DNA from 2 places in the Rhizobium sp. LjRoot98 genome. Region 1 is predicted to be linked to the other one. Evidence: riboswitches for the same ligand, from Rfam matches in the RefSeq annotation. Region 1 holds a riboswitch; the other holds the start of a gene.
The links. A riboswitch is a leader RNA that binds a small molecule or an ion and turns the genes downstream of it on or off. The one in region 1 is predicted to bind cobalamin.
Positions count from the first base shown of each region.

Region 2: linked by a shared signal. The riboswitch ahead of cobU (bifunctional adenosylcobinamide kinase/adenosylcobinamide-phosphate guanylyltransferase) and the one ahead of bluB (5,6-dimethylbenzimidazole synthase) in region 1 are both predicted to bind cobalamin.

Region 1 is NZ_CAXUPW020000002.1:512,463-527,543, forward strand. It holds gene ACSQ3J_RS11035 (LTA synthase family protein) at 1-202, opposite strand, end outside; gene ACSQ3J_RS11040 (NAD+ synthase) at 475-2,154, shown strand; gene ACSQ3J_RS11045 (TolB family protein) at 2,177-3,034, shown strand; gene ACSQ3J_RS11050 (LacI family DNA-binding transcriptional regulator) at 3,181-4,209, opposite strand; gene ACSQ3J_RS11055 (phytanoyl-CoA dioxygenase family protein) at 4,317-5,510, shown strand; gene ACSQ3J_RS11060 (SDR family oxidoreductase) at 5,599-6,420, shown strand; cobalamin riboswitch at 6,463-6,675, shown strand; gene bluB (5,6-dimethylbenzimidazole synthase) at 6,720-7,412, shown strand; gene ACSQ3J_RS11070 (DUF2865 domain-containing protein) at 7,413-8,444, opposite strand; gene ACSQ3J_RS11075 (acyl-homoserine-lactone synthase) at 8,698-9,342, opposite strand; gene ACSQ3J_RS11080 (LuxR C-terminal-related transcriptional regulator) at 9,514-10,251, opposite strand; gene ACSQ3J_RS11085 (NADP-dependent malic enzyme) at 10,423-12,735, opposite strand; gene ACSQ3J_RS11090 (UDP-2,3-diacylglucosamine diphosphatase) at 12,942-13,775, shown strand; gene ACSQ3J_RS11095 (MFS transporter) at 13,869-15,081, shown strand, end outside; gene dgcA (N-acetyl-D-Glu racemase DgcA) at 15,041-15,081, opposite strand, start outside.
Region 2 is NZ_CAXUPW020000002.1:361,762-376,842, forward strand. It holds gene bmt (betaine--homocysteine S-methyltransferase) at 1-606, opposite strand, end outside; gene ACSQ3J_RS10315 (O-antigen ligase family protein) at 688-1,950, opposite strand; gene ACSQ3J_RS10320 (acyltransferase family protein) at 2,357-3,628, shown strand; gene ACSQ3J_RS10325 (quaternary amine ABC transporter ATP-binding protein) at 3,641-4,684, opposite strand; gene ACSQ3J_RS10330 (ABC transporter permease) at 4,677-5,585, opposite strand; gene ACSQ3J_RS10335 (ABC transporter substrate-binding protein) at 5,891-6,889, opposite strand; gene ACSQ3J_RS10340 (hypothetical protein) at 6,997-7,242, shown strand; gene ACSQ3J_RS10345 (hypothetical protein) at 7,661-7,804, opposite strand; gene ACSQ3J_RS10350 (cobyric acid synthase) at 8,051-9,508, shown strand; gene ACSQ3J_RS10355 (chloride channel protein) at 9,524-11,314, opposite strand; cobalamin riboswitch at 11,458-11,853, shown strand; gene cobU (bifunctional adenosylcobinamide kinase/adenosylcobinamide-phosphate guanylyltransferase) at 12,029-12,553, shown strand; gene cobW (cobalamin biosynthesis protein CobW) at 12,557-13,621, shown strand; gene cobN (cobaltochelatase subunit CobN) at 13,815-15,081, shown strand, end outside.

The DNA of each region.
Region 1 (15,081 bases):
ATTCCATTGCGGAATTGCGGGCAATCCATTCGACGAAGAAAATCAATGTGATCGACAGAAGCAATGACAGCGAGAGATGCCGTGCAACCGAAAGCGCCTTGGCATGGCGTGCGCCGAAACCGATTTGCGGGCCATAGGCCCTAGAAGCGGTGGCAGCGATTGCTGCCGATTCAAAAATGGCCAAGGCCGTCTCCGATTTCATAAAACTGTCGTCCTAATGTCATACAGACGTCATCTTGAACGGAGGATGAATAATTCAAGTGGTGTTCTCCACCGACTTTTTCGGCGCCTGTTGCCGATCTGACATGACCTGAAAGGCGGGGTTGCGGGTGGCAGTGCGCAAGCCATCTGACGGGCAGGGCGTATTTTTTTCCAACTTCATCGCAAGTACGGGGTATTTTGGTGCGGAATGCGATAAACAGCATCCTTGGATGCCTCGCATCCGCGATAGCAAGATCAAGCACAGGCCTGTTCATGACCGCGCAAAAGACCATTTCCACGACGTTCCGTATCGCTGTTGCCCAGCTCAATCCCACCGTTGGCGACATTGCCGGTAACCTCGCCAAGGCACGCGAAGCCCGCGCTGATGCGGCACGCAGCGGCGCCGACCTTCTTCTTCTGACCGAATTGTTCATTTCAGGTTATCCGCCGGAGGATCTGGTCCTGAAACCGGCGTTTCTGAAAGCCTGCCAAAAGGCTGTCGATGCGCTTGCCGCCGATACCGCGGATGGCGGTCCGGGGGTCATCGTCGGTTATCCGCGGCAAGGGGAAACAGGACGCCATAATTCGGTTGCTGTTCTGGACGGCGGTCAGGTTCTGGTCATTCGCGATAAGGTCGATCTGCCGAACTACGGCGAGTTCGACGAAAAACGTGTTTTCACCGAGGGCGCGATGCCTGGACCGGTCAATTTCCGCGGTGTGCGGCTCGGTATCCCGATCTGCGAGGAAATTTGGAATGACATGGGCGTTTGCGAGACGCTGGCGGAAAGCGGCGCCGAAATCCTGCTGGTGCCCAATGGTTCTCCCTATTATCGCGGCAAGATCGATGTGCGCCACCAGGTGGTGCTGCGCCAGGTGATCGAGACCGGTCTGCCGATGGTGTTTGCCAACCAGCTCGGCGGCCAGGACGAACTGGTGTTCGACGGCGCCAGCTTCGCCTTCAATGCCGACAAGCAACTGGCTTTCCAGATGAGCCAGTTCGAAGAGAGCATTTCCATCTCTGAGTGGCGCAAGAACGGCGAGGGCTGGGTTTGTCAGCAGGGGATGATGTCGCGCCTGCCACAGCAGGAGGAAGCCGACTACCGCGCCTGCATGCTGGGCTTTCGCGATTACGTCAACAAGAACGGCTTCAAGAATGTCGTGCTTGGCCTTTCCGGCGGTATCGATTCGGCGATTTGTGCCGCACTTGCGGTCGATGCGCTCGGCGAAGAACGCGTGCGCACCGTGATGCTGCCATATCGCTACACATCGTCGGACTCGTTCAAGGATGCCGAGGATTGCGCCAAAGCGCTCGGGTGCCGCTACGACATCGTGCCGATTGAGGAGCCGGTCCAGGGGTTCCTCAACGCACTTTCCGACATGTTCGAGGGGACGGAATCCGGCATCACCGAGGAAAACCTGCAGAGCCGGACGCGCGGCACGATCCTGATGGCGCTGTCCAACAAGTTCGGCTCGATGGTGGTGACCACCGGCAACAAGTCGGAAATGTCGGTTGGTTATGCGACGCTCTATGGCGACATGAACGGCGGCTTCAATCCGATCAAGGACCTCTACAAGATGCAGGTCTACGGGCTGTCGCGCTGGCGCAACACGACGGTGCCGCCCGGTGCGCTCGGTCCGTCAGGCGAAGTAATCCCGAAGAACATTATTGACAAGGCACCGTCGGCCGAGCTTCGCCCGAACCAGACGGACCAGGATTCGCTGCCCCCCTATCCGGTGCTTGACGATATCCTCGAATGCCTGGTCGAGAAGGAAATGGGGACCGAGGAGATCGTCGCGCGCGGTCATGACGAGGCGACGGTGCACCGGATCGAGCACCTGCTCTACATCGCCGAATACAAGCGTCGCCAATCGGCCCCGGGCGTGAAGATTACCAAGAAGAACTTTGGCCGCGACCGTCGCTATCCAATCACCAACCGGTTCCGCGACCGGTAGACTTGCAACTGGAGACGACGGCATGCGCAGTTCGGTCGAAATCTACACGGTCGCCACAGGCGAAACCCGCATCGTCTGGCAGACGGAACAGCTGGTGGAGGCACCGAACTGGTCGCCGGACGGGCAGTCGCTGGTGATCAATGGCGACGGCCTGTTATACCGCCTGCCATTGCCGGGCGGCGAGCCGCGTTTGATCGATACGGGCTTTGCTCGCACGTGCAACAACGACCATGGCATCTCGCCTGATGGCAGGACCATCGTCATCAGCGACAAGACCGAGTATGGCGCATCAACGATTTATACGCTTCCGGCCGATGGCGGACTGCCCAAGCAGGTGACGCAGAACCGGCCGTCCTACTGGCATGGCTGGTCGCCGGACGGAAGGACGCTGGCCTATTGCGGCATCCGCGGTCAGGTCTTCGATATCTACACCATCCCCGTGAACGGCGGCGAGGAAACGCGGCTGACCTTCGGCGAGGGGCGTAACGATGGCCCGGACTACAGCCCGGACGGCGAATGGATCTATTTCAATTCCAGCCGTACAGGCCGGATGCAGATCTGGCGTGTCCGCCCGGATGGTTCGGATGTGACCCGTATTACCGACAGCGAGTATGGCGACTGGTTTCCGCATCCGTCTCCCGACGGCAAGCACCTGCTGGTCATCTCCTATGACGGGGATGTCTTCGATCATCCGCGCGATCTCGATGTGCGGTTGCGGCTGATGGACCCGGATGGCGGCAATGCCCGAACCCTGTTTGCGCTGTTTGGTGGGCAGGGCACCATCAACGTTCCCAACTGGTCGCCGGATGGCCGGGAATTCGCCTTCGTGCGCTACCAGCCGGCCACGGGCAATGATCGGATTGCCAACCAAGTTCGTTGAACGAAGCGTCCGACTGAAAGACAGTTGTTGTGCGTCGTCGGCGGCCTTTCAGGGGTGATTTCCGGTCGAGCGTAGGGAAATGGCGCGTGAAACCGTATCCTGGCTGACTTGGTGATGTATCCCGAACACCGGCCAGGCGGCGTAGCTCATCGAAGCGATAGCGGGATGTTGTAGGGCGTGATGACTTCCACCGCGGAGAGGCGCGCGATACCCGGTGCGGCCAAGGCACCGCGGCGGCTCATGATCGCCCTAAACACGGTGCGCACATCGGCCTTCAGATCGTGATGCAGGACGAAATGGATTTTACCCATCCGGAGAAGATCGAGATTCCCGGCATCGAGATCGTGTGCCACGAATATCGCACACGTTCGCTCGGCCGCGGCAAAGGCAGCCACCACGGCGCGATTGCCGCCGCCGATTGAATAGACGGCGTTGATGCCCGGATTGTTTGAAAGGGCGGCCGCAGCTAAAGCCCCGGTTGGATCATCGCGGCCAAGACCCTCGCTGATTTCGACGATACCAATTGATGGATAGCGGTTACGCAATATGCGTCGAAAGCCGATTTCCCGCTCTTCTTCCCCACGGAAACGGCTACTCGACAGGGTCGCCAGTACCGTTGCCGGCTGACCGGCAAAGCGTTCGCCGATCAGGTAGGCGGCGGTTTCGCCGGCTGCCCTGTTGTCCGCTCCGGCATAGGCCGTGCGGGGTGCATTGGGCAGGTCGGTGACCAGCGTCACAACGGGAATGCCGGATTGTTCGAGGCGCGTGACGGCGGAACTGATCTCGGGGACATCCGGCGCCTTCAGGACGACGCCATCGGTGCCACGCAGGCGCACCCGGTCAAGCAGTTGGACGATCTCCTGCGGCCGCATCGATTCGGCGAAATGGAAACGGGAGCGGAAGATTGTCGGCAGAAATGTCAGGCTCTCGCTTTCGAAGGCATCGCGCACGGTATCGGTGAAGCGGTCTGGCGCTTCCATGATGATGTCGATGGCAAATTTGCGGCCCTGTATTTCGATTCCGGCCTGCTGTTTTTCCAGTTCGCGGATGGCGGCGTGGACACGCAGTTCCGTCTGTTTGCGTACGCCGGGGCGATTGTTGAGAACGCGGTCGACGGTGGCGATGCTGAGGCCTGCCTGAAAAGCGATGTCCTTGACCAGAAATTCGTGGGCCATCGTGGGTCCGTTCTGATGGTTTTTTGAGGTGTTTCTGCTCTATATCAAAGCTTTTCCCTCCGCGTATAGTGCGGTCATCGACAGACATCCGGCGGGAGGAAAACGGGATGAAGACCGACAATATTCTAAAACAGCGAGCTGACCGGGTCTGGCTGACGGAAGCTGCCTGCGATCTTGAGGATTTTCGCGCTGAGGTGGAGTGCACGACATCGCTTGCCGACTATCCGCATGCGGCGGCCGTCGAGAAGAATGTTCTGATTTATGACAGCGCAAATGTGCTGAAGGCGGCTCAGACCGGCGAAGGACGCCGGGCGGTGCTGGCTGAAATCTGCGAAGCCTTTGCGACCGGGCCGGGCGTCGTCGTGCTGAAGCGGGCATTCGAGGATACGGCTGTCATCGATGCGGCGAGCGGCATTTTCGACGATATCATCAATGAACAGCACCGGACCAATAGCGGTGGCGGCGACCATTTTGCCAAGCCGGGCGCCAATGACCGCATCTGGAATTCGCTTGAAAAGCACTGCCTGCGTGATCCGCGTAATTTCGCCGCCTACTATGGCAATGCCCTGATCGCGCTGGTCAGCGAAGCCTGGCTCGGACCGAGCTATCAGATGACGGCGCAGGTCAACCGGGTCAATCCGGGCGGGGCAGCGCAATCGGCGCACCGGGATTACCATCTTGGTTTTCAGACCTCATCCGTCATCGAGCAGTTTCCGGCACATGTCCATCGCCTGTCGCCGGTCCTGACGCTGCAGGGGGCGGTTGCTCATTGCGACATGCCGCTGGAAAGCGGACCGACCTTGTTCCTTCCTTATAGCCAAACCTATGTTCCGGGCTATCTGGCGCTGAAACGTCAGGAGTTTCGCGATTATTTCGATCGCCACCATGTGCAGTTGCCGCTGTCGAAGGGCGACCTGGTCTTCTTCAATCCGGCCCTTTTCCATGCTGCGGGCACCAATCGTTCCGAGGGTATCAAGCGGGTGGCAAACCTCCTCCAAGTGTCCTCGGCGTTTGGACGCGCGATGGAAACGGTCAACCGGGAGCGCATGAGTGCCGTTCTCTATCCAGCCTTGAAGGCAATGCTTACCGATGGCCGTTTGACTTCTGCGGAAGCCGCTTGTGCGATTGCGTCCTGCGCCGAAGGATATTCTTTCCCGACCAATCTCGACCGGGATCCGCCAGTCGGCGGGCTTGCGCCGAAAACGCAGGCGCAGTTGATGCACGAAGCGCTTTCGGGTGGCTGGGAGGAAGCCGCATTTGCAGCGGCGCTTGCGGCTCAGTCGGAGAAGAAGCTCAGCTAACGGAAATATTCCTTGCAATTTGAACTCCTGCCCGAATGCCGGGCGGGAGTTTTTTGGCATCAGCGATATCGAAAATGGAGGAAAAACAATGAGCAATGACTATGGCCGTCTCGACGGCAAGATCGCGATCGTCACCGGTGGCACGCAAGGGCTAGGCGCCACGATCGCAACGCTGTTTGCCGCGCGCGGCGCCGCAGGCATCGTTATCTGCGGCCGCAATGCCGCCAAGGGCGAAGCCAAGGCCGCCGAGATCGGCAAGGCGACCGGCACCAAGGTCGTCTACGTACAGGCCGATCTGGAACAGGTGGAGGATGCGCGCAAGGTGGTAGACGCCTGCGACAAGGCGTTTGGCCGTGTCGATGCGCTGGTCAATGCGGCTGCGATTACCGATCGTGGTACGATCCTCGACACCAGCCCGGAACTGTTCGACCGGATGTTCGCCGTCAATGTGCGTGCGCCGTTCTTCCTGATGCAGGAAGCGATCAACGTCATGCGCCGGGAAAAGATCGAGGGGACCATCGTCAATATCGGCTCGATGTCGGCCAAGGCCGGCCAGCCGTTCATTGCGGCCTATTGTGCTTCCAAGGGGGCATTGGAAACCCTGACGAAGAACACCGCCTATGCTTTGCTGCGCAACCGGATCCGGGTCAACGGCCTGAACATCGGCTGGATGGCCTCGGAAGGCGAGGATCGCATCCAGCGCGAATTTCATGGCGCCGCCAGCGACTGGCTGGAAAAGGCAGCGGCAAGCCAGCCTTTCGGCCGTCTGGTCGATCCGGCCGAAGTGGCGCGTGCCTGCGCCTATCTGTCGTCGAGGGAGTCCGGCTTGATGACCGGTTCGGTGATCTGCTTCGATCAGTCGATCTGGGGCGCCTATGACGGTTCGCCGCATCCGGTCGCTGCGATGTAAGGAGATCAGGCGGGCCATCTTGCATTTGGCGGCCCGCCATGCCCATATCGGTCCTGCTCAGGTGCCCGTGAAAACGGGAGAATCGGGAACCCGGTGAAAGTCCGGGACGTGCCCAACGCTGTGACGGGGACGATTTTGCATTGATGAATTTCTGAATTCTTTCAGAATTCTGCCACTGGATTTTCATGTGATCCGGGAAGGCGGCAAAATCGGTTGATCCGCAGTCAGAAGACCGGCCTGACGAGATAGACCAGCCCCGCGCGGACGGCGGGAGGTTTCGCATTGTTGGGGATCAAACGATGCAAGCTGAACCGCAAGACCGCCTTGTGAGGGCGGACGCATTTTCACCGGACGAGCGCGCCGCCGTCTACCGCGCCATCGAAACCCGCCGCGACGTGCGCGATCAATTCCTGCCCGCACCTTTGCCGGATGATGTCATAGCGCGGCTTCTTGCCGCCGCCCACAGCGCACCCTCCGTCGGCTTCATGCAGCCGTGGAATTTCATCGTCGTTCGCGACGAGGAGAGGCGGGCGCGTGTCTTTGAGGCTTTTCAGCGGGCCAATGAAGAGGCAGCGCTGATGTTTGAGGGCGAGACGCGGGACAAATACCGGTCGCTGAAGCTGGAGGGCATCCGCAAGGCGCCCGTCAGCATCTGTGTCACCTGTGATCCGGCGCGTGCGGGCAAGGTCGTCCTCGGCCGGACGCACAATCCGCGCATGGATGCGTTTTCCACCGTCTGTGCGGTGCAGAACCTGTGGCTTGCGGCGCGGGCCGAAGGTGTCGGCGTCGGCTGGGTCAGCATTTTTCACGAGCGCGAAATCAAGGATGTGCTTGGTATTCCCGATCATATCGAGATCATCGCCTGGCTGTGCCTTGGTTATGTCGATACGCTCTATGCCGAACCGGAACTGGCCGTCAAAGGCTGGCGCCAGCGTTTGCCGCTTGAAGATCTGGTGTTCGCGGATGCGTGGGGCATCAGGCCGGATGATTGATCAATTGGTCTGCTGCGGCTGGTATCCGGGGCCTGCCGGATGCCTCAGGTCGATCGAGGTTTCCTGCGACGGCAGATAGCTTGGGCCGACGACGCGGACCTTGTTGTCCTGCGGATTGTATGGCCTGTCCGCGACGGCGCTTTTCACTTCGATCGGGTCCGCCTTCTTGCGGGTGCGAATCTCAAGAACGCCCTTGCCGTTGTCGGGTGTGCTCTGTTGTGTCGCGGTGCGTCCGGCTGGAGAGCAGCCGCATTGGCCGGGCTGGCTGAGGTCGCGGGTCTTGTAGGCGAAAGCCGAGGGCAGGTCGGCATAGGGTTCGCCGGTGGCGGCGGAGACCATCTGGTTTGTCTCTTCTGTCGCCATCGCATGATAATAGAGCGCCGTTTCTGTCCCGGGGCAGCGCCGTTGGCAGGTTTCGGCATCGCGCTGGAAATCGGCCGGCGATGAGTTCGACGAGATTGGGAAGAATGCCCCATCGCAGGTTCTTACGCACATGGTGCGCAAGCTGCCGGGATATTCTGCGCTCGGGCCAAATCCGTCTTCCGGCGTGGCGAAGCCGGCGTTGCCGTACGGATCCGAATACCCCTCGCTGATCGGCGGCAGGTCATTGAGGATATTGCGGTGGGTTTCCGGTTCTTCGACCGCGGCGCTGAGGACGTCACTCTCCTCCTCGTTGCAGCGATTGGCGGCAAGTGCGGCGTTAATGCGCCGCCGGGCAATATCGCTATCGTTGCCGTCGAGCAGGCTTTGCCGACGGGCTTTCAGGGTTTCCAGATCCATTTGCATCTGTGATATTTCGCTGCTCAGGCTTTGGCAGACCTCTTCATTCGGGCCGCCGACAATGATGACGCTGCCCGTGCTGCATCCCATGCGCCTCAAATCACTGCGTGCCTGCCGCAGGTCCAGATTCTGGCGGGATATCGCCCCTGTATAGTCGCGTAGATTGGCATTGGAGGCGACGATCTTCGGCAGGCCGGCAAGATGGGCATTCAGGCGTTCGCACACCGCCGAGGCGTCGGCCGTGGCCGTCATAACCAGAAGAAGCGGAACTGCTCGCGCCGCAAGGGATATGGAACGGAAGATCACGTGTTTCTCTCGCCTGAGCATACCGGCACCGTGCCGGGTGCGAAGGAACATCCCGCGCACTCTGACTTTGCCCTTATCATACCGTCATTCGACGGGGCTGCAACGCACTCCGCATAGCAGCGTTAACGGGCGGCGGGAGAAACATGCCGGGCGAGGCGGGAGAGCCACAATCGGCCGAACTCCCGCCAGGCTGGATAGTTTAAGCAGCCCTGGCCATTTCAAGCGACATCGGCCGCTCCAGCACGGAACCGGCGATTTCGGCGACCGCCTTCATCCTGTCCAGAAGGCCGGCTGTGACTTCCCAGGCAACGGCGACAGCATAGACGGAGCCGATCCGCTGTGGCTCGCCAATCCGTTCACCGGGGCATCCCATCCGCCGGAACATCCGCTCCAGGAAAACGTCGGTGACGGTGACGATATGGCTGAGGCCGGACGACAGCCCAAGCTCGCCGACGCCACACATCAGTTCGGCGGCGGCGATGGTTACCTGGTTGGAACCGCGATCCTGCGAGATGGCCGGATCGATGCAGAAGCGGCTTGATTCCCAGACGGACGCGCTACGCACCTGTGGGTTGTCGCCAAGCAGGATCGGAAACGTATCATCCAGCATGTTCGGCCCAAGCGTCGGCAGGAGGCGCAGCGAACCGCGCAATTTGCCTGTTTCATCCGAGTAGGACAGCACATAGAGCGGATTGACGTCGTCGTAATTGTCGATTTCCCAGTTGCCGCGGACCGACACATCCCATTTCAGCAAGTCGTGAAAGACACGCTTTCGCAACTGGAACATGGCGTCGATATCGTCCGGATGTTGCTTGCCGGTGTTGCGGTTGAAAATCCTGATCATCGTTTGCTCCTGTGTATGAATGCGGAGAGCAAATGCTGTCAGGTATCGGCGGCGGGCATAACTGTCGGTAGTGACAGGTTTCTAATGCACGCCGATATGCAATGGACTCGGACGTCCGGAAGGACGTCCGAGTCCATTGCATTCACGGGAGAGAAAGGGAGCGGGAAATGATCAAAAGGCCGGGATGAGATCACGCCGGACGGCTTGCGCGACCGCCTGGGTATTGGAAACGACGTTCAGCTTGCGCCGGGCATTGGTCATGAAGAAGCGGACGGTGCGTTCCGAAATGCCCAGGATCGTGCCGATCTCCCAATAGCTTTTGCCCGCGGCCGCCCAACTGAGCACTTCTGTTTCCCGATGGGTCAGTGTCTTGGCGCAGTGTTCCGTAAGCTCTATTCTGCTGTCGCTTTCCAGCAGAGACGCGTGGAAAAGATTGGCGAGCAATTGGAAATCACGCAGATGGCAACGCCGGTAGGCAGGCCATTCGTCGGACGGAACATCAGCCTGGATTGCCAGGAAAGCCAGCCGCCGGGTGGGGGTCGCGAGAGGCAGGGTGATGCCGTCGAGACCAAGGCCGAGTTGTTTCGCTGCGGAAAAAAGCGGCTCGCTATCGGGATGAAGCTTACGGGCCGTCGCCCAATCCACCGGCCTGACGCCACCCAAAGTCATGCGCAGGATTGGATCGATGCGCTGATATCGCTTATCAACATAGGTTGTGAGACTGCGCGCGCTGAAAGTGTGGTGCAGCCTGTGGATAACAAAACCCGCGGTCAGGATGTCGACGTCGAGATAAAGCAGATTTGCGATACTGAAAGTGCTGCGCATCAGGTCGAAAAACCGTTTTGGTTCAACGATTTCCTCGTTTTCCATAATGTCCAGCAGGTCAAAGAATGCCTGTTGGTCAGCCATGCTGCAAAACCCTGTTATTTGATGAGGGCAGCATGATAACGGTTTAAGTCTTTGTCTAGTGCAATCTTTGGTTATCCGTGTGTTTTTACAAATATAAACTATAAGCTGTAATTAAAATCACTTTTATATTTGGATTGAGCCGGCTGTGAGCCGGCTCAATCTATACTTCTACTAGGCGGGGTATGAGGCTTCCACAACCGCCAGTGCGGCCATGTTGACGACGCCGCGCGACGTTACCGATGGTGACAGGATATGTGCAGGCAGGGCCGTTCCGAGCAAAATCGGTCCGACATGCAGGCTGTCGGTCATCGTCTTGACGACGCCCAGCGTGATGTTGGCGGCATCGAGGTTCGGGAAGACCAGCAGGTTGGCTTCACCCGCCAGTGTGCTGTTGGGCATGACGCGGCGGCGCAAAGCTTCCGAAATGGCGGAATCGCCGTGCATTTCACCGTCAGCTTCGAGATCGGGCGCGAGTTCGCGGACGATCTGCATGGCCTTGCGCATCTTGAAGGCGCTTTCCGAATCCCGCGAGCCGAAATTCGAATGCGAAACCAACGCTGCGCGCGGGGTAATGCCGAAGCGGCGAATTTCCTGGGCGGCCATCACCGTCTTCTGGGCGATTTCCTCTGCCGTCGGATCGAAGGTCACGTAGGTGTCGGTGAGGAAGGTGGCACCGCGCTGCGAGATCAGCAGGCTGAGGGCCGAGAAATCCAGCACACCCTCGCGCTTGCCGATGATCTGGGAGACAGCCCGAAGATGGGCGCTGTAGCGGCCTTCGACGCCGCAGATCAGCGCATCGGCTTCGCCGCGCCGGACGGCAAGCGCGCCGATCACGGTCTGGTTGGTACGAACGATTGTCCGGGCTGCTTCCGGAATGACGCCGAGACGGCCGACAAGCGCAAAATAGTCGTCGACATAATCGCGGAACCGCGGATCGCCTTCCGGATTGACCACTTCAAAATCGACGTCCGGCCGGATGCGCAGGCCGTAGCGCTTCAGGCGCGTCTCGATGATATTCGGACGGCCGATCAGGATCGGGCGGGCTGTGCCGTCCTCCAGCAGTACCTGGGCGGCCCGCAGGACGCGCTCGTCCTCGCCTTCGGAAAAGATCACCCGGTTTTTCTGGGCATTCTTTGCGGCGGCAAAGATCGGCTTCATGATGAAGCCGGAGCGGAAGACGAAGCGGTTCAGCTGGTCGAAATAGGCATCGAAATCGGTGATCGGCCGGTTGGCGACGCCGCTATCGGCAGCTGCCTTGGCAACAGCCGGTGCGATGCGCAGGATCAGCCGCTGGTCGAACGGCGAGGGGATCAGGTAGTCCGGGCCGAAGACCGGCGTTTCGCCGGAATAGGCGCGAGCTGCGACGTCAGACGGCTCTTCACGGGCAAGCGCTGCGATGGCGCGCACCGCCGCCATCTTCATGTCCTCATTGATCGTGCGGGCGCCGCAATCAAGCGCTCCGCGGAAGATGTAGGGGAAACACAGGACGTTGTTGACCTGGTTGGGGAAATCCGACCGGCCGGTGCAGATCATCGCGTCGGGACGGGCGGCGCGCGCCACTTCCGGCATGATCTCGGGATTGGGGTTGGCGAGCGCCATGATCAGCGGCTTTTCCGCCATCTGGACCAGCAGTTCAGGCTTCAGGACGCCTGCGGCTGAAAGCCCCAGGAAGACGTCGGCACCGGCAATGCTGTCGGCGAGGATCCGGTTGGCGCTGTCCTGCGCATAAACGGACTTCCACTCATCCATCAGCACTTCGCGGCCGAGATAAACGAGGCCTTCGAGGTCGTGCACCCAGATATTTTCACGCTTTGCACCAAGCGTCACCAGCAGATTGAGGCAGGCGAGCGCCGCAGCGCCGGCGCCTGACGTGACGATCTTGGCATTGGCAATGTCCTTGCCGGCCAGTTCCAGGCCGTTGAGGATGGCGGCGGCAACGATGATCGCGGTTCCATGCTGATCGTCATGGAAGACCGGGATATCCATCTTCTCGCGCAACCGGCGTTCAACCTCGAAACATTCGGGCGCCTTGATGTCTTCAAGATTGATGCCGCCGAAGGTCGGTTCCAGAGCCGAGATGACATTGACCATCTGGTCGATTTCGGGCGCATCGATCTCGATGTCGAAGACGTCGATGCCGGCGAATTTCTTGAACAGGACGGCCTTGCCTTCCATCACCGGCTTAGAGGCGAGTGGGCCGATATTGCCAAGACCGAGAACTGCCGTGCCATTTGAGACAACCGCGACCAGATTGGCGCGCGCGGTATAGTCGGCGGCGGTCGATGAATCGTCACGGATGGCAAGGCAGGGGGCGGCAACACCCGGAGAATAAGCGAGCGCCAGGTCGCGCTGGTTGCCGAGTGGCTTGGTCGGCTGGATCTCGAGCTTGCCGGGGCGTGGATAGCGGTGGAAGAACAGCGCCTGTTCATCAAGGTCGCCGCTTGCTGGAACCGCTGGGGTCTTGGCTTTGTCGCCGGTGCTCATATTCGTAAATCCCTACTTATTCGTCGCGGCTCTTTTTGCATGAAACGATGGCTCCGTACAGTTTGGAAACGGCCGTATACCTCCGGTTTTCAGGAACAGGTGTTTATCCAGCGTGCCGGGTGGTTCCACAGGCTGTCATTCTCCTGAAACAAGAGTCTGTTCTTGAAAGCACATAAGAGAGGCGCGATAGACCGTTGCGAGGCAGCATGACCGAGAAAGAGCAAGAACCCCGGCGTTTCAGGACCCTGTTCATTTCTGACGTTCATCTGGGATCAAAGGCCGCAAAGACCGATTATCTCCTCGATTTCCTGCGGGTGAGCGAAGCGGAGACGATCATCCTCGTCGGCGATATCATCGATGGATGGCGGTTGAAGCGCAGCTGGTACTGGCCGCAAGCCTGCAACGACGTGGTCCAAAAGCTGTTGCGCAAGGCGCGCAAGGGCAGCCGCATCATCTACATCCCCGGCAACCATGACGAGTTCATGCGTGACTTTCCGGGCGTCCATTTCGGCGGTATCGAGGTGGCCCAGCGCCATATGCACGAGGCAGCCGACGGCCGCAAATACCTGGTGCTGCATGGTGACGAATTCGATGTCGTGGTGCGCAACGCGCGCCTGCTCGCCTATCTCGGCGACTGGGCCTACGATACCGCGATCGTCATCAATATCGGACTGGCCGCCATCCGCCGCCGTCTTGGAATGCCTTATTGGTCGTTTTCTGCCTGGGCGAAGCTGCAGGTCAAGCATGCGGTGAACTTCATCGGCGAATTCCAGCGGGTGGTAGCTGACGAAGCTCGCCGGGAAAATGCCGATGGGGTCATCTGCGGTCATATCCATCACGCTGTGATGGAAGACATCGGCGGCATACGCTACATCAATACCGGCGATTGGGTGGAAAGCTGCACGGCAATTGCCGAGCATCACGATGGCACGATGGAACTGATTACCTGGCGGGAACTGAGCAACGTACCTGCGGTGCGCGAAGACACGGCCGAAGTGGAAATGTTGATGGCGCGGGCTCTTTCGCAACAGGCGGCATAATACCGCAGGGGTTGAAGAGTGTAGGGAAAACTAGCGGCTGGCGCTGCTCTTGGCTGCCGTGATAAATCATGGACGCAACTGTCAGGTCCTTCCATGATTCCGTCATCTCTGCCTCCCTTTCGCGAGGAAGCGCCGCGCTATTTCGTGCCGCGTATCGCCTTGCTCTTCTGCGCGCCGCTCGTCGTTAACGGGTTTGCCATGCCGTATTTTCCGGTCTGGCTGAGCACTCTGTCACTGAGCGATTTCGAAATCGGCATCATCCTTGCCGTGCCGATGTTCGTGCGCGTCATCACGGCACCGCTGGTCGGGTTGCTGGCGGACAGGATCGGCGAGCGGGCGGAAGTGCTGATCTGGTCGGCGGTGCTGTCCTTGCTGACGGCGCTGGCGCTGTTCGTCTCCCACAGTTTCTGGTTCGTGCTGATCATCTATGCCATCCAGGGCGGCGTCTATGCGCCCTACGTGCCAATCGTCGAGGCCATCGCGCTAACTGGTGTGCGGCGGTGGGGCTATGATTATGCCACCATGCGTGTCTGGGGCTCTGTCGCCTTTATCGGGGCGACGATGCTGGGCGGGGTGATGATCGGCCTCTATGGTGGCTCGATGGTGCTGCCGGCGATGGCTGGCGGCTTCCTGCTGATGATTGCTCTGACCTTCATCGCGCCGCGCGTCGGCAAGCCGCGCCGGCCCTCGACGCTGACGACGCTGACAGAAGCGCCGCCGAAGGCCCTGCGCAAACTCGATCTGCAACTGCTTTTGATCGGTGTGACGCTGGTCAACGGCAGCCACGCGATGCTGTTCGCCTTCTCGGCGATCTACTGGCAGCATATCGGGTTTACCGGCACCGAGATCGGTCTTCTCTGGAGCGCCGGTGTCGCTGCTGAAGTCGCGATGTTCTTCTGCGCCAAGATGATCATCCGGCGCTTCAGCCTGTGGACGATGATCTTTTCGGGCTGCGTCCTTGCGGTCGTGCGCTGGATCATCTTTCCGATGGATCTCGGCTTCGGCGGCTATTTCGCCCTGCAGTGTTTCCACGCCTTCACCTATGCCATCATGCATACGGGCATGCAGAACATTCTGGTGCAGCGGGTTCCGGAAGAGCAGGAATCCTCGGCGCAGGGGCTGTATTTCTTCTACACTGGCGTGTTCTCGGCGATCTTCACCTTCACATCCGGCTATTTCTACACCTGGTTCGGTGTTCACGGCTTCTATTCGATGTCCGTCGTTGCCTTCATTGGCTGCTGTTCCGCCTTTGCTGCGTGGCATCTTCAGCCCCAGAGGGCGGGCAGAGGCGGAAAGACCAGCGAAT
Region 2 (15,081 bases), 150 kb from region 1:
CTGGGCAACGGCGAACATGTCCTTCGGGTGCAGACCCATCATCGTCTTGCCGGCCGTGTCGAACGATCCTGTGTAGACGTAGGGAAGCCCGACCTTGACGGCGGCTTCGGCTGCTGCCCTGATTTCATCAGGAGCCGACATTGTCTCGATCCAGGCAACTTCCGCACCACCAGCCTTCAAGCCTTCGATCTGTTCGACGAATGCCTCGACAGCATCTTCGTAGCTCATGGCGCCAAGCGGGATCAGCAGTTCGCCGGTCGGGCCGACGGAGCCGGCGGTGATCACCTTGCGCGGTGCCTTGTCGGCAACGGCACGGGCGATCTCGGCGGCGCGCTTGTTGAGATCGTGAACGCGATCCTGCGCCTGATGCAGTTTCAGGCGATGGCGCGTGCCGCCGAACGAATTGGTCAAAATGATATCGGCGCCGGCATCGACGAAATCCTGATGCAGCTTGGTAATGTTCTCGGGCTTGGATTCGTTCCAGAGTTCCGGTGCTTCGCCCGCTTCCAGTCCCATCGCAAACAACGAGGTGCCTGTCGCACCATCGGCGAGGAGCACGCCCTTTTCGGCGAGCAGGTCGGAAAGCGGATTGGCGTGCACGGTCATGGGGGATCCTGATCTCATCGGGTTTTGCAACCATATAAAGATATCCTTATATGATTGCAAGAGTGTCGCCGTACGATGATCTCAGTCGGCATTGTGCCGCAGGTTGCAGCGTGCTGCCATGTTCAGCCCGAAAACGGCGAGGGCAAGGAGCATCCACATAGGATCGGCGCGGTTGAGGATGAAGGATTCAAGCATGCCGTTGTAGGTCATGAAGATGACGACCATCACGCAGAATTCCGAGAAATTGCGGCTACCTCTGCGGCGGGCGGCGCGGAGGTAGTCGACGAGCGGTTTTACGAAGAGAAGCAGGATCATCACAGCGCCGCCCGGAATGCCGAACGTCAGCAACGCGTCGAGATAGGCGTTGTGGGCCGATACGATGCCACGCACGTCCCAGTCCGCTTCGAAATTGGCCTCCATGCCCCGAATGACCGGCGATTGCCAGAAGCTGGCATAGCCATGGCCAAACCAGGGATGTGCGGCGATGCTCTCGGATGCAAACTGCCAGATCGCATCGCGGCCCGTGAATGTCGGATCGTTCAGCACGGCTGCGGTCATCGCAAGAAAGCCGGGGGAGTAGATTGTCCCGACGGTTAGGCAGGTGACAAGCACTGCGAGACACAGGTGTGAGATGACGATTGCGGCTGGGCTGCGGATGGCGCTGCCGCACAGCACGATACCGATCGCCAATGGCAGGAAGCCGATCGTTGTCTTCGAGCCGGTATGAAGAACGAAGATGACGGCCAGCAGTGTGATGGCCCATCCGCGCAGGCGCGCGCCTGACCGGATGCAGTAGATACCGAACATTGCGAGCACCGAAAAAACCGGGGCCGATACGTTCTTGTGCGAGAGATGGCCGCGCCAGTAGCCGGCGTGCCATGACTCCAACGCGGACGCCTGATGGATCGCTCTTTCGGGCAAGAGCACGAGCGCTGCGTAGTTGATGATGAGCAGCAGCAGCACCGCATTCGCGCAAGCCTCGACAAAGTCTTTCTCGCTGCGCGGTAGGACCAGCACGCCGGCGACCATGAGCATGGCGACGAGGCTGAGGGTGACGCCGCGTGCCGAAGCATTCGGGTCGTAGGACTGCATGCACGAGAAATAGGCGATGGCAAAAACGATCAGCCAACTTGGTGAGATCAGTTGCAGCAGTGTTCGGGGGGGAACGGAGCCCAGCATGAAAAAGACGAACAGCCCGCCCAATCCGAGATAGCCGATCTGGTTGACGACATTGGCCGTGCCCCCACCATCGGCCTCGGAAACAACATCTCCCATGAAGGGATTAAGGGTCAAGATCATGATGAACAGGCCGAAACCCGCAAGAAAGGTCGTTACGACCCGCATTACCACGGCGGCCCCTTCGGGCACCTCTCGCGGTATGGCTATTCTGGCGTCTGCGTTGCGCAAGGCGTAGTGTCCGTGACGGTAAAGATTGCCGTGACCGTCGCCACCCGTCCATTCCCGGAGTGGCCAGCGTCCAGCCACATAACATCAGCCTGTAAACGGGTTTGGCGGCTTGACCGCACAGTGCATTCACATGGTTAAATCGGCGTAAAGATACTTTCGCCGGCAGGTTCATCCTGACGTTGGTGCAGGTATCGCCTGTCAAATTTATTTACCTATCTGGCGGATTTCTGGCGCCGCCGTAGTCCGGTTAACGCAAAATTTCGGGGCGTCGTAGGACGCTTTCTCCATCATTGATGCGCGTTGTGCGTGCATGTTGTACGTAGTGGGTGGAGCCAGCAGGGTCATGATCAGTATCAAAATCCGCAATGAACCTGCGTCCGCAGCAAGCGGCGGTGCAGGCCCGTCTAGAGTTCGGTTTGCTGTTCTTGATTCCTGGCGAGGTATCTGCGCGCTGCTGGTCGCGATGATGCATTTTCCTGCGTCCGGACCACTGTCGGAAAGCCTTATTGTTCGCAATGCCTATCTGTTTGTGGATTACTTTTTCGTGCTGTCCGGCTTCGTCATCGCGCACCGCTATCGTTCCAGTCTTTCCACCCGCGCCGCCTATCTCCGGTTTGCAATCGTGCGGTTTGGCCGCGTGTACCCGCTGCATCTGGCTGTGCTTGCGATTTTCGTCATATTCGAATTGCTGAGGCTGACGGTGCCGGCGTTGCGGGGAGACGGTGCGGCGCCTTTCTCCGACGGCAACAGTCTCAGCGAACTGATCAACAGCCTCCTGCTTCTCAACGGGATCGGAATGGACGTGCGCCTGACCTGGAATAGTCCCAGCTGGAGCATTTCGGCCGAGGTCTGGACCTATCTCCTGTTTGGTCTTGCTGTCCTGTCGTTCGGCCGCCGCCACTGGATTGTCTTCATTCCGGTGATCATCGCCGGGATGGCGGCCATCTATGCCTGGTCACCGAACCATATGGACACGACATGGCATCTCGGCTTTGTCCGCTGCCTCTACGGTTTTTCACTGGGCGCACTGCTCTATCATGTCTTCGGGCCGGTGCTGGTCGCCCGCCATCTGGGTGCGGCCACGCCGCACGTCACATCATTTATTGCAACATGCGTCGAACTTCTGGCGCTGGGCGCCATTCTCGGGTTTGTCGCTCTGGCCGGCAAGGGGCCGGTGAACATTCTGGCGCCCTGGGTATTCGCGCTTGCCATCTGCGTGTTCAGTTATGAGGGCGGTGCGCTCAGCCGCATTCTCAACCGGCCAGTTTTCCTGTGGCTGGGCACGTTTTCCTACGGGATCTACATGGTCCACATTTTCGTTCAGGCCCGCATGATTAATGCCGGCAGCGTCCTCGAGAAAATAACGGGACAGTCATTCGTCGGCGCATTTTCGATCGGGCGGGAAGAATTCTTCGGGTTCGGTATTCGGGGAGCCGCTTTCGGCACGGTCATGACGCTGGCGATGGTCATTCTCGTCGTCGTCACTGCGCTTGTCGCACATTTCGCCATCGAGAAGCCGGGTATTCGTCTGTCGAAAGCGCTGGCGGACAGGATGGGTGGAGCACCGCGCCAGAAAGGGACGGGACAGGCCGGATTGTCCGCCCTGTCCTCCTGATAAGAGTTTTCTTCAAGCTGCTTGCAGCTGATGGCCGATTGGCGTCACCATTGCGGAAATGATCGTGCCAAGATCCAGCGAGCCGACCGGCTTGCCATTGGTATCGACGACATGTGCAACATTCAGGTTGGCGAGGGTCATCATCCGCGCGGCACTTTCGAGCACGGTTCCGATCGCGATGGGCATCCCTTCGGCATTGCCCGAGAGCGGTTTCATGATCGTTTCGACATTGATGACGCGGCCTCGGTTCACTTCCTTGACGAAGGCGGTGATATATTCATCGGCCGGCTTCAGGACGATCTCCTGGCCGGTGCCTTGCTGGATCACCTTGCCGTCGCGCAGGATGGCGATCTTGTCACCCAGCCGAAGGGCTTCGTCGAGATCGTGGGTGATGAACACCACGGTCTTTTTCAGCTCCTTCTGGAGGTCGAGCAGAACAGTCTGCATGTCGACACGGATCAGCGGATCGAGCGCAGAATAGGCTTCGTCCATCAACAGGATGTCGGCGTCGTTCGTCAGCGCCCGGGCAAGACCGACACGCTGCTGCATGCCGCCCGAGAGTTGGTTGGGATAGTGGTTCTCGAAGCCCTTGAGGCCAACGCGCTCGATCCAGCCCTGCGCCCGCTTGCGGCTCTCCGCATCCGGAACTCCCTGGATTTCCAGGCCATAGATTGTGTTCTCGATGATCGTGCGATGCGGTAGCAGCGCGAATTTCTGAAACACCATCGCAGTCTTATGGCGGCGGAATTCGCGAAGGTCGTTTTCATTCATCTTGCAGACGTCGACGCCATCATAGAGCACTTCACCCGCCGTTGGATCGATCAGGCGATTGATGTGGCGGATAAGGGTCGATTTTCCTGAACCTGACAAGCCCATGACAACCATGATGCCGCCGGCGGGCATGGAGATGTTGATGTTCTGCAAGCCCAACACATGGCCATGTTTTTCATTCAGTTCGGTCTTGCCTAGTCCGGCCTTGACCTGGTCGATGAATTCGCGGCCGCGGGGTCCGAAGATCTTGTAGAGGTTCTTCACCTCGATCGCGTGACTAGCCATGGATGACCTCCGAGTGCTTTTGCAGCCGCTTGCCGTAGGCTTGGCTGGTACGATCAAAAATGATGGCGATCGCAACGAGGGCGAAGCCATTGAAGAAACCGACGGTGAAGAACTGGTTGTTGATCGCCTGCAGCACGTTGCGGCCAAGACCGCCGACGCCGACCATCGAGGCAACCACGACCATCGCGAGGGACATCATGATTGTCTGGTTGATACCAGCCATGATGGTTGGAAGCGCTAGCGGCATCTGCACGTTTTTCAGCCGTTGCCACGGCGAAGAACCAAATGCATCAGCTGCTTCCAGCACTTCCTTGTCGACCAGGCGGATGCCAAGGTTGGTGAGGCGGATCATCGGTGGCACGGCATAGATGACGACAGCGATCAACCCGGGAACCTTGCCGATACCGAAGATCATGACGACTGGGATCAGATAGACGAAGCTCGGCATCGTCTGCATGACGTCGAGGATCGGATTGATGATCGACTGGGCGCGCTCGGAGCGAGCCATCAGGATGCCGATCGGGATGCCGACGATGATGGCGATGAACGTACAGACCGTAACCATGGCCAGCGTCACCATCGTGTCGTTCCACAGACCGACAAGGCCGATCAGCAGCATGGAGACGATGGTGCCAATAGTGATCCTGATATCGCGGCTACCATAATAGACAATCGCGACCATGACGGCCAAAATAACGATCCAGGGTGAGCTGACGAACAATTTTTCGAGGTAGTTCAAAAACCATTGAAGCGGCTGGACGAGCGCATCGATGACATTGACATATTCGCGGACGAGGGCCTTGAAGCCGTCATCGACGCTTTTTCGAGCCATTCGGATTGTCGTATCATTGATCGCCGGAAATTTACAAAGCAGATCTGGCAAGTAACTGCATATTGCCATGTCGTTCCCCTTTTTGCCGGAAGTTTTATAGTGCCGGCTGCGTCGACGATGCCTGTTTGAGGCCGCGCGCAGACTTGGGTGGTTTCTTTCCGAACCCCGGCATATCGAGAATGTGACAGCTTTTCGCCCCTGGCGACTATACCGTTTGCGACGATTTTCGTTTTCACATCCGTATCTGATGGAAATACCGGCGGCATTTCATGTCGCCGGTATCGGGATTTGCTGTTTGCCGCGGCGATTTGGCGTGCCGGGTTGGTAGCCGAAAGCCGACAGCGAAATCTGCTCCGCTGCCGCAGGGCAAGCCGTTAGAGGGCTGCCTTAACCTTTTCGGCGACGTCCGGAGCGACCCACTTGGTCCACATGTCCGGATAGGTTTCCAGGAAGTGCTTGGCAGCATCTTCGTTGGTACCCTGGTTATCGGTCATCCAGGCGAGAACCTGGTTGACAGTGCCGTTATCCCATTTGCGGGTCTTGACGTAGTCCATGGCGACGCCAGCCTTTTCGGAAAACGCCTTGGTGACGACGGTGTAGACGTCTGAGGTCGGATAGGAGTTGACCTTCGGATCCGGGCAATCCGGAACCGCTGTGCAGGCGTCCCAGTCAGCCTTGTTGTGCTCGACGCCGAAGCTCAGCCGCGTCATTTGATACTTGCCGAGAATGGCTGTCGGAGCCCAATAATAGCCGAGCCAGCCCGACTTCTTTTCAAAGGCGTTGGAGATCGACCCATCGAGACCCGCTGCCGACCCGGTATCAACCAACTCGAAACCCAGCTTCTCGGCGCCCAGTGCCTTGTAGAGATTGGCCGTCGAAACCTGGCAATTCCAGCCTGACGGGCAGTTGATGACGGCAGCCTTTGAGGGGTCTTCCGGTGCAGGGAAGAGTTCCGGATGCTTCAGCGCGTCCTGAACTGTCTTGATATCCGGGTGCGCGTCAGCGAGGAATTTCGGAATCCACCAGCCTTCGACGCCGCCTTCGCTCAAGAGCGGCGCTGCCTCGATCAAGCGGCCTTCCTTGATGGCGGCATCCAGCGGCGTGCGCACGGCATTGACCCACAATTCCGGCGCCATGTCCGGCTGCGCCTTCTCATTCATGGAGGTGAAGGTCGGCATGGTGTCACCGGTAACGAGCGTTACCGTGCAGCCATAGCCGTTTTCGAGAATGTATTTGTCGACCCAAGCAGCGACACCGGCCGACGCCCAGTTCATTTCGGCAATGCTGACTTCGCCGCATTCTGCGGCTTGAGCGGAACCGGCCAGTGCATAAATGCCGGTAGCGATGATGGTGGAAGCGAGGAGCTTCTTCATGTTTAAGACCTCCCAGTCTTATATGCAGCCAAAATCTTGGGGCCCATCGGGATACTGCATCTCCCGGAAACCCGATCGTTCAGGTTGAAGCAGTCCGGGGGGCTCTTGTGGCAAGGCCGATCTTTCATCCCCGCTGCGACGGTGCTGGAGTTTTTTTGTCTGGCCGCGGAACTCTGTCGCCAGCCATCTCTCTTTTTACCGTTAAGGGCAGCGTAAGTATTCCACAGGAGAAATCAACCTCCGGAATCGTTTTAGGCCATGCGGACGGCATTTGCGGGGTGCCGGAAGGCGCGCGCAAGCTGTTGAATTTTAATGAGCCGGGCAAGATTTTTGTGCAAATGCGCCGCTCTTGAGCGCAAAATTAGCACCGCTTCACACAAGAGTTGCGGAGCGTGTTTTATCCCAGACAAATTGTGTCCCGTATGCGCCTTCACATCGATTTTCATGTGTCGTGAAAAAAAGTGAAAAAAAAGACGGAATTCACCTTTGATTAAGCTCCTGCTAACCATCCGGTAACACTGTCAGGCTAATTGTTTTCCTGCGGCAGGGATACTTGGCCGCCCGGCTGGATTAGGTTTTGCGTCCCGGCCGGAGCGATCTCCGGGTGTATGCCGGAGTGGCCATGTGTAGCTTTGGCAGACCGCACGGTTCCGGAAGGAGCGGGTGCGGTTTTCGCATTTCCGGCGCCTTTCTCGATTGGTTGGCATAAAAAAACCGCGCCGTCCGAAGACAGGCGCGGTTCGAATTGTCAGTCTGGGAGGAGAGTGTGTGTCAGCCGACGCTGCGGGTCCGGATGAAACCGAGCGGGCCGAAGGGGGCGGACATGACCGTGTTGCGGACGCGCGACTGGCTGTCGGGTACCTTCGAATTCCAGGCGATCTGAACGAAATTGGGCTTGCTGAAGATGAACAACATCGGGGTGTGACCTTGGGTGTGGAGCGCCTTTCGCTCCGTGCTTTGATAGTGCTGATATAGTCCTGTTGGGGCGGAATACAACGAGTATTTTCGCCACGATATGTCGCTTTTTGGATGGTTTGCCATGCGTGTCATACAAGCCTTGCGGCAGCCTGAAATATCGCGTGAAAAACGGGTGCGAAAGACGGCAAAAATGCGGCGGAATATGGCTTTTATTGCGGTTGGGGCAATGCTAGAGGATGGGCCATGACAAAGACGATCATGCTCCAGGGAACCGGCTCCGATGTCGGAAAAACGGTACTCGTGGCGGGGCTCTGCCGCATCGCAGCCAATCGCGGCCTGAAAGTCGCTCCGTTCAAGCCGCAGAACATGTCGAACAATGCAGCTGTATCCGACGATGGTGGTGAGATCGGCCGCGCACAATGGCTGCAATCGATGGCGGCGCGCATCCCGTCGTCGGTGCATATGAACCCGGTTCTGCTCAAACCTCAGTCGGAGACCGGTAGCCAGATCATCGTTCAGGGCAGGGTGGCCGGGCAGGCGAGAGGACGCGATTACCAAGCCTTGAAGCCGAAGCTGATGGGCGCCGTCATGGAAAGCTTCGAGGCGGTGCGGTCAGGCACCGATCTGGTGGTGGTCGAAGGGGCGGGATCGCCGGCCGAAATCAACCTGCGTTCCGGCGATATCGCTAATATGGGATTTGCCACCCGCGCCAATGTGCCGGTCGTGCTGGTTGGCGATATTGATCGCGGCGGCGTCATTGCTTCGCTGGTCGGCACGCACACTATTCTGTCTGGCGAAGACCGTGCCATGATCTGCGGCTATATTATCAACAAGTTCCGGGGTGACGTGTCGCTGTTTGACGATGGCATTGCGGCGGTCAACGGTTTTACCGGCTGGCCGTGCTTCGGCGTCGTGCCGTGGCTGAAGAGTGCCGCCCGCCTGCCGGCGGAAGATTCCGTCGTTCTCGAAAAGCTGGCACGTGGAACGGGCAGGGCGTTGAAGGTTGCCGTGCCGGTTCTGTCACGCATCGCCAATTTCGACGATCTCGATCCTCTGGCTGCCGAACCAGAGGTCGATCTGGTCTTTGTGCGGCCCGGTGAGCGCATTCCTGCCGATGCCGGTCTTGTCGTCATACCCGGATCGAAGGCAACAATTGCCGATCTTGCGGATTTTCGGGCTCAAGGCTGGGACCGCGATTTGCAGGCGCATGTGCGGCGTAGTGGCCGTGTCATCGGCATTTGCGGTGGATACCAGATGCTGGGAGACCGGGTCACCGATCCGCATGGTATCGAAGGCAATGTCGGCGAAATCCCAGGGCTTGGCCTTCTGGCAGTCGAAACGGAGATGGCGCCGGAAAAGACGGTGCGCAACAGCAGGGCCCGCTCGGCGATCTACGATGTTGCGCTGGAAGGTTATGAAATCCACCTCGGTCGCACCACCGGCTCCGATTGTAACCGCCCGGCCGTGATTATCGATGGCCGCCCGGATGGCGCGGTCTCGGCAGATGGCATGGTCAGCGGAACTTATCTGCATGGGCTGTTTGCCAGCGACGCTTATCGCGCGGCGCTGCTTAAAAGCTTCGGTATCGAGGGGGGCGGCGAAAACTATCGGCTTTCAGTTGACCGTGCGCTCGACGACGTCGCGGCCGAACTGGAGGCGGTGCTGGATCCGCGCTGGCTGGATGGATTGATGCCGTCCTGACAGGCACGCCTTGCCTCAAATCTCTCCCGATGCCTCGCGCCGCCTGCGGTCCAGCTCTTCGCTGTAGCGGCGCAACGTATGGCTTTCCGTCAAAAGGCCGACGACGCGCCGTTCGATGAGGTTGTTGACCACGGCCAGCGCATCGCTCTCCGTGGTGTCGAACAGGGAGGCCGCCTGCTTGGCATTCATGTTCGGCTGCAGGAAATCGTTGGGAAGTCGGACAAAGCCCGAAAGCCCCTGCTTTTCCTCGCTGGCCTCGATGGGGCTGGCATAGACTTCGGGAACCTGGATGATGCCGGCATATTTCGCGCCATCGACGACGACGACGCGTTGTGTTGATCCGAGCGGAAAATCGCGGCGAAAATCCTCCAGCGTTGCGTGGGCGTCGATGGTGCGGACATCGGTACGCATCAGGCGGCCGACCGTCAGGTTACGGATCCAGCCGACATCATGGGCGCTCCGGATGCTTTCGCCGCGCAGATGAAAACGCCAAGTGGCGAACGAGTAGCCGAAGGTGGTTCTGACCACGAGCGATGAGGTGATCACGGCTGCGAGGACCAGAACGGTGATCGGAAAATCACCGGTGATTTCCAGCGCCAGGAAGGTCATGGTCAATGGCCCGCCGATGACGGCGACCGCCAGCGCGCTCATGCCGACAACGGCATAGATGACCGGTGTCAACGTTGCATGGGCAAAGATGTAGGGCGCAGAAAAGGCAAACAGCTTGCCGAGCAGCGCACCCATAAACAGCGAGGCAAAGAACAGGCCGCCACGAAATCCTGAACCGATCGAGACGGCCGAGGCGAGCGATTTCAGGAGGAACAGACCGATCAACATCGGGATCGCCGGCGAACTGGCGAGATTGAGGTGCAAGGCGCCGTGACCGGCCGAAAGAACCTGCGGTGAGACCAGCGCCAGAAGGCCAACGACGACACCACCAAGCGCAGGCCGCATCGGCGCAGGGATCGAACTGCGGCGGGCAAGACCCTCGACCAGCGAGACACCCTTCATCAACAGGATGCCCATGCCGGCACAGAAGCAGCCGAGCAGCAATGCTGGCAGATAGTCGGCCGGAACGACCGCGCCGAACTGCCCGACATCGATGGTGAAATCACCGGCATAGAGCCATCGGGCGACGAGATTGGCGATCAATGCGGATACGACGACCGGCGTCAGCGACACGATCGTATAGGTGCCGATGATCAGCTCGAACGCATAGAAGGCGCCAGTCAAGGGTGCGTTGAACGCGGCGGCGATGGCTCCGGCGGCGCCACAGCCGACCAGCGTGCGCAGATCCGAGCGGCGAAGCTGCAGCGAAACGCCGAGCTTGGAGGCGATGCCGGACGCAAGCTGGGTGTACCCGGCCTCAAGCCCGACAGAGGCGCCAAAGCCGTTGGAGATCAGGTTCTGGACCGCGACGATGATGCTGTCGGTCAAGGACAGCCGGCCGCCATGCAGGGCGTTGGCCTCGATCGGGTCGACCATTGGCTTTTTACGCCACGACGCCAGAAGAAGCATCACAAGGCCAAGAATGATCCCGCCGACGACCGGCGCGATCAACACCGAGATTTCGCCCCGCAGATCGCTCGCGCTCAACCTTTGTTCGTCGGCAATCCCGAAAATCAGGCTGTGCAGGCGGCTGGATATGATGCTCATCGCGGTCACGGCGAGACCTGACGTGATGCCGACGATCATGCCCGCGACGACCAGGCCGAGTTCACTGCGCCGCGCAAAGGCCCGCATGCGTCCACGGTCAAACAGCAGCGAGAGATAGCCGAGGCGGCGCAGGTCGAATTTGGGTATCATCTTCAGCTTCATTGCCAGGCCATCCAGTCTCCGCGCCGTCCTAGAAGGCATGGCATTGGAGATCAAGTGAAGTCTTGATCACATCACGCTAAACCGAGGTGGCGGAGATAGTGTCGCAATTGACTTGATCCAGGTGAGCGCCTAATCATCAGTCATTGGATGGTTCCCGATATGCTTGTGCATGCCGGGAGTAAATGGGAATGCGACGGGCCGGACCCAAGCCGGGCGTCCTTATCGCAGCCGACCCCGCGACTGTAGAACGGTCAGGGTTCACCATTCGGGAAAGCCGGTGCTTCCGGACTGTCCGCATTCGCGGCAGCGGCACGCATCGGCCCAACCGGAAAAGCCACTGGAGTGGCATTACGATCAGCCGGGGCCGGACGCCTCTATTGTCTACGAATCGTCCACCTCTTCGTGATGCCTGCCGATTGCGGTCAAGCAATCTGGCGCAAACCTCCGGGAAGGCGAGGTGGGCCCGTTCGTCCCTTTGGGGACGTGGCGCCGTGAGCCAGGAGACCTGCCATCCTCAAGAGCCCCATCTTAGCGAGGGGCTCGCACGATCCAGGGAGAGATACTCCCGATGCCAGCACGGAGGTTGTCATGGCTTTATCATCCCGTTCCCCGAACGGCCCGTTTTGCATTGCCGCGCTTTTTCGCTTGCGTGGTCCATTGGTCTGCCTACTTCCCGGCGCGCGCTGAGGCCAGGACCATTCCATGACATCGAAACAATCAGGCAGCACGCTGGTTCTCGGCGGCGCTCGTTCCGGCAAATCCACTTTCGCTGAAAAACTTGTGACGGCGTCGGGTCTCAATATGCATTACGTCGCGACAGGAAGAGCCTGGGACGGCGAGATGCAGGCAAGGATTGCCGAGCATCGCGATCGCCGCGGGCCGGACTGGCAAACCCATGAAGAGCCGCTTGAGCTTGCTGCCTGTCTGAAGGCGATCGATGCGCCGGATCGCATCATTCTGATTGATTGCCTGACGCTCTGGGTCACCAATCTGATGATGGAGCACCGGGATATCGCGGCGGAATTTGAACGGCTTGCGGCTTATGTGCCGCAGGCCAAGGCCCGGCTGGTTTTCGTGTCCAACGAGGTCGGGCTTGGCATCGTGCCGGAGAACCGAATGGCGCGCGATTTTCGCGACCATGCCGGCCGGCTGCACCAGATCATTGCGGAGATATCCGCTGACGTCTATTTTATCGCGGCTGGATTGCCGCTGAAAATGAAGGGTTGATCCATGACCAATGAAAAAGCCGCCCACGGCAAGATTCCTGCCACCGTCATCACCGGCTTCCTCGGCGCCGGCAAGACGACGATGATCCGCAACATCCTGCAGAATGCGGAAGGACGCCGCATCGCGCTGATCATCAACGAGTTCGGCGATCTCGGCGTCGATGGCGAGGTGCTGAAGGGCTGCGGCGCCGAAGCCTGCAGCGAGGACGATATCATCGAGCTGACCAACGGCTGCATCTGCTGCACCGTCGCCGATGATTTCATCCCGACGATGACCAAGCTGCTTGAGCGTGAAAATCGCCCGGACCATATCGTCATCGAGACGTCCGGCCTGGCGCTGCCGCAGCCGCTGATCGCCGCTTTCAACTGGCCGGATATCCGCAGCGAAGTCACGGTCGACGGTGTCGTTACCGTGGTGGACAGCGCTGCCGTTGCCGCCGGGCGTTTTGCCGACGACCACGACAAGGTCGATGCGCTGCGCGTCAACGACGACAATCTCGATCATGAAAGCCCGATCGAAGAACTGTTCGAAGATCAGCTGACCGCGGCCGACCTGATCATTCTCAACAAAACCGACCTGCTCGATTCGACCGGCCTTGCCTTTGTCCGCAACGAAGTTTCATCGCGCACCAGCCGCAAGCCTGCGATGATCGAGGCAAAGAACGGCGAGGTTTCGGCCGCTGTCCTGCTCGGCCTCGGTGTCGGCACCGAAAACGACCTCGCCAACCGCAAGTCCCATCATGAGATGGAACACGAGGCCGGCGAAGAGCATGATCACGACGAATTCGACAGTTTTGTCGTCGAACTTGGTTCGATCACCGATCCGGCCGTATTCATCGAAAAACTCAAGCCCATCATTGCCGAGCACGACGTACTGCGTCTGAAAGGCTTTGCCGATATCCCCGGCAAACCGATGCGCCTGCTGATCCAGGGCGTCGGCGCCCGTATCGATCAGTATTTCGACCGCCCGTGGGCAGCCGGCGAAGTGCGCCGCACCCGCCTGGTCGTCATCGGTCTGCATGATATGAATGAAGCGGCCGTGCGGGCTGCGATCACAGCGGCGGTTTGATAATGGTGAGCGCGGCGTACCCCCCTCTGTCCTGCCGGACATCTCCCCCACAAGGGGGGAGATCAACAGTGGCTGCCTCGCGCTCAAACCTCTTGGTGCAAGCGTTTCGGCGCCGCTCGGCCCCGATCTCCCCCCTTGTGGGGGAGATGTCACGCAGTGACAGAGGGGGGTATTGCGGCCCTCGGGGAATACCATGCATCTCCTCCTAGCCCAGAAGGGCACGATCACCGACGGCGAGGAAGCGATCGATCTTGGCCAGTCGCCGGCCGATATCCTGTTCCTTTCGGCTGCCGATACCGAGCTTTCCTCGATTGCCGGTGCGCATCGCACACGTGGGGCAAAGGCGAGCCTCAGGGTCGCGAGCCTCCTGACGCTCAAGCACCCGATGTCGGTCGATACCTATGTCGAACGCACTGCGCGCCATGCCAAGCTGATCATCGTTCGCCCGCTCGGCGGCGCCAGCTATTTCCACTATGTGCTGGAGGCGCTGCATGCGGCGGCTGTTACTCATAAATTCCAGATTGCCGTACTGCCCGGCGATGACAAGCCTGACCCGGGGTTGGAGCCTTTTTCGACCATTTCCGCCGAAGACCGCAACCGGATGTGGGCCTATTTCACCGAGGGTGGTGCCGGCAACATGGTCCGGCTGCTTGGCTATGCCGAGGCGTTGATCGGCGGCTTGGAAAAGCCGGAACCCGCCGCTCCGCTGATGAAGGCGGGGATCTGGTGGCCGGGGCAGGGGGTGATCGGGGTTGAGGCTTGGAAAGCGGCGGCCGGGTTTGTCCCGGATATCGCTTCTCAATCGCCAGCCGGCTCCACCGTCGCTCTATGCTTTTACCGCGCACTGGTTCAAAGCGGCGAGACCAAACCCGTCGAGGCCCTGATCACGGCGCTTTGCGCCAAAGGCATGACCGTTTTGCCGGTGTTCGTATCCAGTCTCAAGGATGCGGTGTCGATCGGCACCTTGCAGGCGATCTTTGGCGAGGTGCCGCCGGCGGTGGTGATGAATGCCACTGGTTTTGCTGTTTCCGCGCCCGGCGCTGACCGCAAGCCGACCGTGCTGGAGTTTTCCGATGCACCGGTTCTCCAGGTGATCTTTTCCGGGTCCTCCCGTTCTGCCTGGGAGGCCTCGCCACAGGGTCTGATGGCACGGGACTTGGCGATGAACGTGGCGTTGCCCGAAGTGGACGGCCGTATTCTGTCGCGGGCCGTCTCCTTCAAGGCTGCGGCGGTTTACGACACGGATGTCGAGGCCAACATTGTCGGGCACGAGCCTCTGGCAGACCGCGTCGCCTTTGCCGCCAAACTTGCGGCGAATTGGGCGAGATTGCGCCGCGCCGCGCCGTCTGAGCGCCGCGTGGCGATCATCATGGCGAACTATCCCAACAGGGATGGGCGGCTTGGCAACGGCGTTGGTCTCGATACGCCGGCTGGCACGATCGAAGTCATGAAGGCGATGG